2 regions of the Rhizobium sp. RAF56 genome follow, and region 1 is predicted to be linked to the other one. Evidence: riboswitches for the same ligand, from Rfam matches in the RefSeq annotation. Region 1 holds a riboswitch; the other holds the start of a gene.
The links. A riboswitch is a leader RNA that binds a small molecule or an ion and turns the genes downstream of it on or off. The one in region 1 is predicted to bind cobalamin.
Positions count from the first base shown of each region.

Region 1 (4,799 bases):
GCGAAGGAGTAGCCGAACGTCGTGCGCACGACCAGCGAGGAGGTGATGACGGCGGCGAGCACCAACGCGGTGATCGGAAAGTCGCCGGTAATCTCCAGCGCAAGAAAGGTCATCGTCAGCGGCCCGCCGATGACGGCGACCGCGAGCGAGCTCATGCCGACGACGGCATAGATCACCGGCGTCAGCGTCGCGTGGTCGAAATAGGGAGCCGAATAGGCGAAAAGCTTGCCGAGCAGCGCGCCCATGAACAGCGAGGCGAAGAACAGGCCGCCCCTGAAGCCGGACCCGATGGAGATCGCCGAGGCAAACGATTTCAAAAGCAGCAGGCCGATCAATGCCGGAATGGCGACTTCCGTCGATAGGTTGAGATGCAGTGCGCCGTGACCGGCCGACAACACCTGCGGCGAAATCATCGCCAGCAGGCCGACCACGATGCCGCCGATCGCGGGACGAAGCGGCGGCGCGATGGAACTCTTGCGCGCCATCTCCTCGATGAAGGACACCCCCTGCATGAGAAGGATGCCGACGCCGGCGCAGAAAGCGCCGAGCAGAAGGGCCGGAATATAGTCCGCGGGAACGATGCTGCCGAAATCGCCGACGTCGATGACGAATTCGTCGCCGGCGAAAAGGCGGGCGACGAGGGTGGAAATCAGTGCTGAAACGACCACCGGGGTCAGGCTGACGATGGTGTACGTGCCGATGATGAGCTCGAACGCGTAGAAGGCACCGGTCAGCGGCGCGTTGAAGGCGGCGGCGATCGCGCCCGCCGCTCCGCAGCCGACGATGGTTCTGAGGTCGGCGCGGCGAAGCTGCAGCTTGTATCCCAGCTTCGAGGCAATGCCGGCGGCCAGCTGCGTATAGCCGGCCTCAAGGCCGACGGAGGCGCCGAAACCGTTGGAGACAAGGTTCTGGACCGCAACGACGATGCTGTCGGTGAGCGACAGGCGCCCGCCATGCAGCGCGTTCGCTTCGATGGGGTCGACCATCGGTTTCTTGCGGGTGCGGGCAAGGATGAAGAGCATGATCCCGAGGAGCACGCCGCCGACGATCGGGGCGGTGAGAAGCAGCAGGTTGTTGTCGATCGCGGCGGAGCTCAGCCGGTCGGCCTCGTCGATGCCGAAGATCAACGCGTGCATGCGCCGCGAGATGAGGCTCATTACAGTCACCGCCAGGCCGGACGTGACGCCAACGAAGGCGCCGGCAATGACGAGGCCAAGCTCGCTGCGGCGCATCAGCGCCCTTAGACGGCCAAGATCGAATAGGGTTGTGAGAGCGCCGAAGCGGCGGCGCTGGAATTTCTGCAGCATGGGAAGAACGATGTCGCGCTGGTGTCCGAGGGTTAGGACGGTATATGTCGTTAACGTCAAATAATTGCGGCAAAATACTGACTCATGCTGGATTTATTGCAGCCGGCTTCGTCAACGGAACAGGCTGTGTCGCGTCCTTGGGCCTTCGTTGACTTGGCGAAAGCGAAAGCCTAATCATGACCGCCTTACGGATGGTTCCTGGGCGGCGGCCTGCCGCACGGGATCAAAAGGGAATGCGGCGGGACGGACCCAAACCGGGCGTCCTCATCGCAGCCGACCCCGCGACTGTAGAGCGGTCAGGGTCCTATCGTCCGGTTTGCTGCGGCTCCTGGCCGACTGTCCGCATGAGGTGGGCGGGCGAGGGGTTCAAGGAAGCCGGAAAAGCCACTGGCGTGGCATCATGATCTACCGGGGTTGGACGCCTCTATTTCTACGAATCGTCCGCCTTTTCATGATGATCGAGCCGGGAAGGCGAGAAGGATCCGCAGGCGTCGCGATCAGGGCGACCGGTTTCCGGTTCGCCTCGATCGCAGCGCCGCACCCGCGAGCCAGGAGACCTGCCATGCGTGCCGGGCGAAGAGCCCACCAAAGGAACGGAAGTTCCGCTGCCAGCACGGAGGTTGTCATGGCACTTCAGGCTTCTCGGGGCATCGACGCCGGCTTTTATGCTGCCGCCATCCCCTGTGGGATCGAGCTGCCCGCGCCGGCAATGGGCGGGCGCTGATGGTGGAGATTTCTTCTCGTTCGGCCTTTATTCTCGGCGGCGCCCGTTCGGGCAAATCGCGCTTTGCCGAACAGTTGGTCGCAGCCTCCGGCCTCGATCGCCACTATGTCGCGACGGGGCGTGCCTGGGACGACGAGATGGGCGCGCGCATTGCCAGCCACCAGGTGAATCGCGGCGATCTTTGGACGACGCATGAGGAGCCTCTCGATCTCGTTCGCCGGCTTGCCGCGATCGATCTGGGGAGCCGTGCGATCCTTGTCGATTGCCTGACCCTATGGGTTACCAATCTCATGATGGAGGGTCGGGATCTCGCCTCCGAATTCGCCGCCCTTGCCGATTATCTGCCAAGCGCGCGAGCGCTGATCGTCCTTGTTTCCAACGAGGTCGGTCTTGGCATCGTGCCGGAAAACCGCATGGCGCGCGAATTCCGCGACCATGCCGGACGGCTGCATCAAATGGTCGCCGCGGCGGCATTCGAAGTCTATTTCGTGGCAGCGGGACTGCCGCTCAAAATGAAGGGTTGAATTGCATGAACCAGGAAAAGATCCCCGCAACCGTCATCACCGGCTTTCTGGGCGCCGGCAAGACGACGATGATCCGCAACCTGTTGCAGAACGCGGGCGGCAAGAAGATCGCGCTCATCATCAACGAGTTCGGCGATCTCGGCGTCGATGGCGACGTCTTGAAGGGATGCGGCGCGGAGGCCTGCACCGAGGACGATATCATCGAGCTGACCAACGGCTGCATCTGCTGCACGGTCGCCGACGACTTCATCCCCACCATGACGAAGCTCCTGGAGCGCGAACGCCGCCCCGATCATATTATCATCGAGACCTCGGGCCTCGCTTTGCCGCAGCCGCTGGTCGCGGCCTTCAACTGGCCGGATATCCGCAGCGAAGTGACGGTGGACGGCGTTGTGACCGTGGTCGATAGCGCTGCCGTCGCCGCCGGCCGTTTCGCCGATGACCATGATGCCGTCCATGCCCGCCGCAAGGAGGACGAAGCGCTCGATCACGAAAGCCCGATCGAGGAGCTGTTCGAGGATCAGCTGACCTGCGCCGATCTGATCGTGCTCAACAAAACCGATCTGCTCGACCGGGCGGGCATTGCCAGCGTTCGCGCCGAGGTCGCCTCGCGCACGCATCGCAAGCCGACGATGATCGAAGCGAGGAACGGCGAGGTGTCCGCCGCGATACTGCTCGGCCTCGGCGTGGGCACCGAGGGCGACATCGCCAACCGCAAATCCCACCACGAATTGGAGCACGAGGACGGTGCCCCGCACGACCACGACGAATTCGACAGCTTCGTCGTCGATCTCGGCCCGATCGCCGAGCCGGTGACCTTCATCGAACGGCTGAAAACCGTCATCGGCCAGCACGACGTGCTGCGGTTGAAGGGCTTCGTCGATGTGCCTGGAAAGACCATGCGCCTGCAGGTCCAGGCGGTCGGCAGCCGCATCGACCATTATTTCGACCGCGCCTGGGTGCCGGGCGAGGAGCGCGCCAGCCGGCTGGTGGTGATCGGGCTGCATGACATGGACGAGGCAGTCGTGCGCGGGGCGATCGAGGCGCTGGTCTGACATGGCGCCCAGCGGTCGCGGCCAGCCCCCTCTGTCACTTCGTGACATCTCCCCCGCAAGGGGGGAGGTCGGGAGTTCGCGGCTCGCTAAGACCCGGCAGGACAAAGTGGTGTCATCATGCATCTCCTCCTAGCCCAGCAAGGAACGATCGCTGACGGCGATGAGGCGATCGATCTCGGCCAGTCGCCGGGGGACATCCTGTTCCTCTCGGCCGCCGACACCGAGCTTGCGGCCGTTGCCGCGGCTTACGGGCAGGGCGACGAGCGGCATTCGCTGCGGCTAGCGAGCCTGATGAGCCTCAAGCACCCGATGTCGGTCGATACCTACATCGAGCGCACCGCGCGCCATGCGAAGCTGATCATCGTCCGCGCGCTCGGCGGCGCCAGCTATTTCAACTATGCACTGGAAGCGCTGCACGCTGTCGCCGCTCGTCAGGGAGCGCTGATCGCGGCACTACCGGGCGATTCCAAGCCGGATCCCGGGCTGACCCCGTTTTCCAACGTTGCGCTCGACGATCTCAACGCGCTCTGGTCCTATCTGATCGAGGGCGGGGATGCGAATGCGCGGTCATTTCTCGCCTATGCCTCGGCGATGCTCTCCGGTGCTGAAAAGCCGGAACCGGCGGCGCCGTTGATGAAGGCCGGCATCTGGTGGCCGGGAAGGGGCGTGATCGGGCTTGACCAATGGCGGCAGGTTGCCGGCGGCGCCGCAGGGCCGATCGTCGCTATCAGCTTCTACCGCGCCCTCGTCCAGAGCGGCGAGACCAAGCCGGTCGAAGCCCTGATCGATGCATTGACGGCCGAGGGCATTCGGGCGCTGCCGGTTTTTGCCTACAGCCTCAAGGACCCCGTATCGAAGGGCATTCTCGAAAGCGTCTTTTCCGAGCTGAAGCCCGACGTCGTCGTCAACACCACCGGCTTTGCGGTCTCCGCGCCCGGTGCGAACCGCGAGCCCACGGTTCTGGAAATGAACGACGCCGTGGTGTTGCAGGCGATCTTCTCGGCCTCCTCGCGTGAGGCTTGGGAGGCGTCGTCGCAAGGGCTCTCGGCGCGCGATCTGGGCATGAACGTGGCGCTGCCGGAGGTCGATGGACGCGTGCTTGCCCGCGCCGTCTCCTTTAAGGTCGCTGCCCGCTACGACAGCAAAGTCGAGGCCAATATCGTCGCCAGCGTCCCGGCTAAGGACAGGA
Region 1 covers NZ_JBFRDU010000024.1:27,545-32,343, reverse strand. Annotated here, with positions in the region: gene AB4048_RS19645 (chloride channel protein) at 1-1,307, opposite strand, end outside; cobalamin riboswitch at 1,483-1,633, shown strand; gene cobU (bifunctional adenosylcobinamide kinase/adenosylcobinamide-phosphate guanylyltransferase) at 2,031-2,555, shown strand; gene cobW (cobalamin biosynthesis protein CobW) at 2,561-3,610, shown strand; gene cobN (cobaltochelatase subunit CobN) at 3,728-4,799, shown strand, end outside.

Region 2 (4,799 bases), on a different contig from region 1:
GTGGCTGGCGATGCGAAGAAGGCCCTTCCTCCAAGGTTCCCGAAGGCGAGGAGGCAGACTATCGCGCCTGCCTTCTCGGGTTCCGCGACTACGTCAACAAGAACGGCTTCAAGACGGTCGTCCTCGGCCTTTCCGGCGGCATCGATTCCGCCATTTGCGCGGCGATCGCCGTCGATGCGCTTGGCGAGGAGCGTGTGCGGGCCGTCATGTTGCCCTATCGGTACACCTCGGAGGACTCGCTGAAGGATGCCGCGGATTGCGCCAGAGCGCTTGGCTGCCGCTACGATATCGTGCCGATCGAGGAGCCGGTCACCGGCTTCGTGTCGGCGCTCGCGGAGCTTTTCGAAGGCACCGAAAGCGGCATCACCGAGGAAAACCTGCAAAGCCGCGCGCGTGGCACAATCCTGATGGCGATCTCCAACAAGTTCGGCTCGATGGTGGTCACGACAGGCAACAAGTCGGAAATGTCGGTCGGCTATGCGACGCTCTACGGCGATATGAACGGCGGTTTCAACCCGATCAAGGACCTGTACAAGATGCAGGTCTACGCGTTGTCGCGCTGGCGCAACGCGCATGTGCCGCCGGATGCGCTCGGGCCTTCGGGCGAAGTCATCCCCGCCAACATCATCGAGAAGGCACCATCCGCGGAGCTTCGGCCGAACCAGACGGACCAGGATTCGCTGCCTCCCTATCCGATGCTCGACGACATCCTGGAATGCCTGGTGGAAAAGGAGATGGCGGTCGAAGAGATCGTCGGCCGCGGTCATGATGTCGCAACCGTCCACCGCATAGAGCATCTGCTCTATCTCGCCGAATACAAGCGACGGCAATCCGCCCCCGGCGTGAAGATCACCAAGAAGAACTTCGGGCGCGACCGACGCTATCCGATCACCAATCGATTCCGGGATCGTTAACCGCAATGATTGAAGTGGCTTCGCCTTTGCACCATTTTGTTGTTTCCTAGGGTGGATACCATGGAGGCACAAACGTGGAGAAAGCGACGCGGAGGGTTGGCGTTTTCGTCGATGCGGAGAATTTACCGGCACGGACGGCTGCTCGGATTTTCGAGGTTGCATCTTTCTACGGCCAGATCGTCGACCGGCGCGTCTATGGCGATTTCGCGCGTGAGATGTTGCGGCCCTGGGCGGAGATGGTACCCCACCACGCTCTCAGCCTTCAGACTGCTCAAGCGTCGATATCCGGCAAGAACAGCAGCGACATCCTGCTCGCCGTAGACGCTACGGAACTGCTGGGCAAGGAAGACTTCGACGTTTTCTGCATCGCCAGCACCGATAGCGATTTCTCGCATTTGGCTAGCCGGATACGAATGCGCGGTCGCAAAGCGATTGGCCTCGGTGGACCAAAGGCGACCGAAAAGTTCAGGGTCGCTTTTGATGCGTTCTACGAACTGGAGATCCAGGCCGCCCCCGCGCAGCCGAATTCGCCGAACGTCGTTGCGCTGAAGCAGACCGCTGACGTCAGGCCTTATATAGTGCAGGCGTTCAATTCTCTGGGGCACAAGCCGCACGAATGGCTGGATGTGTCGCTGCTCGGTCACGTAATAAAGAAACTGTATCCGACGTTCAGTGCGAAGGACTTTGGCCACTCAAAGTTCGGTACGGTTTTAAAGAACGCCACCTTCCTCGAAGTCCAGATGAATGGGCAAACCATGCAAATCAGGATCAAGCGGCAACGCGAGACGGGATGAATAACTCTGCGCCGTGACCGCCTCACGCGCGCGCGTTGACAGGCTGCCGTTTGATCGCGCATAGCTTGAACGTCAGGTGCCCGCGCAAGCGGGAGAATCGGGAAGCCGGCGAATTTCCGGCGCGTGCCCAACGCTGTGAGGCGGATGTCTGCTGTGCGGAAGGATTTTGTCATTCTTTCCGTAGGATGCCACTGGTCTTTAAACCGGGAAGGCAACGGCAGGCAGGCGAAGCCAAGCCAGAAGACCGGCCTGACATGATAGACCGCACCGCGCGGACGGCGGCAGGTTGGCATTGTTGAGGAGCAAACGATGCGACCGAATTCGAAGGACGATCTCGTCCGCGTGCAAGCCTTTTCCTTAGCCGAACGCGCTGCCGTCTACCGCGCCATCGAGACGCGACGCGATGTCCGCGATCAGTTTCTTGCCGATCCGCTGCCGGATGCGCTGATTAGCCGGCTACTGAGTGCCGCCCACAGCGCGCCGTCGGTTGGCTTCATGCAGCCTTGGAATTTCGTGCTGGTGCGCGATCCGGCGGTTCGCCAAGCGGCCTGGGAGGCATTTTCCCGCGCCAACCAGGAAGCGGCCGAAATGTTCGAGGGCGAGCGGCGCGATACCTATCGGTCGTTGAAGCTCGAGGGCATCCGAAAGGCGCCGCTCAGCATCTGCGTCACCTGCGATCCGGATCGCTCCGGCAAGGTCGTGCTCGGCCGCACGCACAATCCGCGCATGGATGCCTATTCGACGGTCTGTGCCGTGCAAAACCTCTGGCTTGCGGCGCGCGCCGAAGGCGTCGGCGTCGGCTGGGTGAGCATCTTTCATGATGCTGACATAAGGGCCTTGCTCGGTATCCCCAAGCGGATCGAGATCGTCGCCTGGCTCTGCCTCGGCTATGTGGACGAGCTTTATCGCGAACCTGAACTGGCGGTGAAGGGCTGGCGGCAACGGCTTCCGCTCGAAGAACTGATCTTCAACGAGCGCTGGGGAGGCGACTAACCTATTGTTGCGGCTGTGGGCCGGGTACTGCCGGGTGGAGGTCGATCGCGCCCAGATCGCTTCCGAGAAACTGCGGCCCGACCCTGCGTACCTTGTTCGAGGGATCATAGGGTCGCTCTGGCGCCGGCACGGCTGGCGTAGTGCTCGCGGACGCTGCGGGCGGCTTCGGCTTGGCAGTTTCGATGGTGATGATCGAGCTGGGCGACGTGCCGGTATCCGGTGCGCTTGCTGCCTTGTCGCGCCGCATTTCCTCGTAGTAGGCGGGTAGATTGCAGCTGCAGGCGGATTTCTCGCCGGGCTTGCGCTTGCGATAGGCGAATGCGTAGGGCATGGCGCTGTAGCGAAGTCCGTTCGCCGCCGAGACCATATCCGACGACTCCTGGCCGGGCAGATAGCGGTAAAAGAGCTCAGTCGAAACGTCGGGGCACATGCGGGCACAGGTGTTTGCATCAGCCTGAAAGTTGAGCGGCGTCGCATTGGCCGTCATCGGAAAGAAGCCGCCGTCGCAGGTGCGCACGCAGACGGTCTGCATGCCCGCGCCGCCGGCGTATGGTGAGATAGCGGGGGCGACCGTCTCCTCTTCGCCCATCGGCGGATAGAAGGTGTCGGTGCGCATCGCCTGCTGTTCGGGCGTCGTCAGCGGTTCTTCGCGGTTGCCGACAATCTCGGTGTCATCGTCGACAGGCGCGTCGCAGCCGTTCTCGCGCAGGGCGGCTTGCAATTGGCTGCGCTCTGCCCCTTCCTCACTGGTCTCGGCCTGCCGTGCCAGAAGATAGCGGAGGTTTTCCTGCATGCGGGCGAGCGAACTCTGCAGCTGATCACAGACAGCCGCATCCTCCGGGCCGATGAGTGTTGTGCTTCCCTGATTGTGACAGCCGCGATCGTTGAGTTCGTTCTCGATCATGCCGATCGCGCTGTTCTGATCGCCTGTTGCATCCGACGTTCGCCGGGCCTCGCGGCCGGTACTGATCGTTTCGCTCACATTGGCGAGCCGGCCGCGCAGGTCATCACAGACAGAGTTGGATTGTGCGGCGGCGGCCGTCGCCAAGGCCAATGAGGCCAGCAGAATGAAGGAAAAGCCTCGACCGCGTTCCACGTCCCGCCCTCGTCCGCAACGTCTCGCCGCATGCGCGGCCATGGCATGCTGGATGTATAACCCATAGCCACTTAACAAGATGCTGAAATTGGAACCCGGATAGGTCGGTGAGGCATCACGCCGCGGGCGACGGCAACCGGTGTTGGCGGCTGGATCAAATAGGTTGCGATGCCTCGACGACTGCCAATGCGGCCATGTTGACCACGCCGCGCGAAGTCACGGACGGCGAGAGAATATGGGCAGGCATTGCCGCGCCTAGAAGGATCGGTCCTACATGCAGGCAGTCCATCATCGTCTTCACGACGCCAAGGGTGATGTTGGCGGCATCGAGGTTCGGGAAAACCAGGAGATTTGCCTCGTCGGTCAGCGTGCTGTCGGGCATGACGCGGCGGCGCAGCGTTTCGGAAATGGCGCTGTCGCCATGCATTTCGCCGTCGACGATGAGGTCGGGAGCCGCCTCCCGCACAAGGCTGAGTGCTTCGCGCATCTTGGCGGCGCTTTCGGACTCACGGGAGCCGAAATTCGAATGGGAAACGAGCGCCGCGCGTGGCGTCAGGCCGAAGCGTTTGATCTCTTCGGATGCGAGGATCGCGGATTCGGCGATTTCCTCGGCCGTGGGATCATAGGTGACGTAGGTGTCGGTGAAGAAGGTGGCGCCGCGCTGCGAGATCAGCAGGCTGAGGGCGGAGAAGTCGCGAACGTTTTGCCGCTTGCCGATGATCTGCCGGACATCGCGCAGGTGCCGGTCGTAGCGCCCTTCGACGCCGCAGATCAGGGCATCCGCTTCGCCGCGCTTCAAGGCGAGTGCGCCGATGACGGTCGTGTTCGTGCGCACGATCGTGCGGGCGGCTTCGGGAATGACGCCGCCGCGGCCGACCAGCGAGAAGTAAAGATCGACATATTCGCGGAACCGGGGATCGTCTTCCGGATTGATCACCGCGAAATCCGTCTGCGGACGGATTTTCAGGCCGTAGCGCTTGAGGCGCGTTTCGATGACTTGCG
Region 2 covers NZ_JBFRDU010000001.1:36,214-41,012, forward strand. Annotated here, with positions in the region: gene AB4048_RS00170 (NAD+ synthase) at 1-914, shown strand, start outside; gene AB4048_RS00175 (NYN domain-containing protein) at 989-1,708, shown strand; cobalamin riboswitch at 1,766-1,975, shown strand; gene bluB (5,6-dimethylbenzimidazole synthase) at 2,018-2,701, shown strand; gene AB4048_RS00185 (DUF2865 domain-containing protein) at 2,703-3,839, opposite strand; gene AB4048_RS00190 (NADP-dependent malic enzyme) at 3,952-4,799, opposite strand, start outside.
Region 2: linked by a shared signal. The riboswitch ahead of bluB (5,6-dimethylbenzimidazole synthase) and the one ahead of cobU (bifunctional adenosylcobinamide kinase/adenosylcobinamide-phosphate guanylyltransferase) in region 1 are both predicted to bind cobalamin.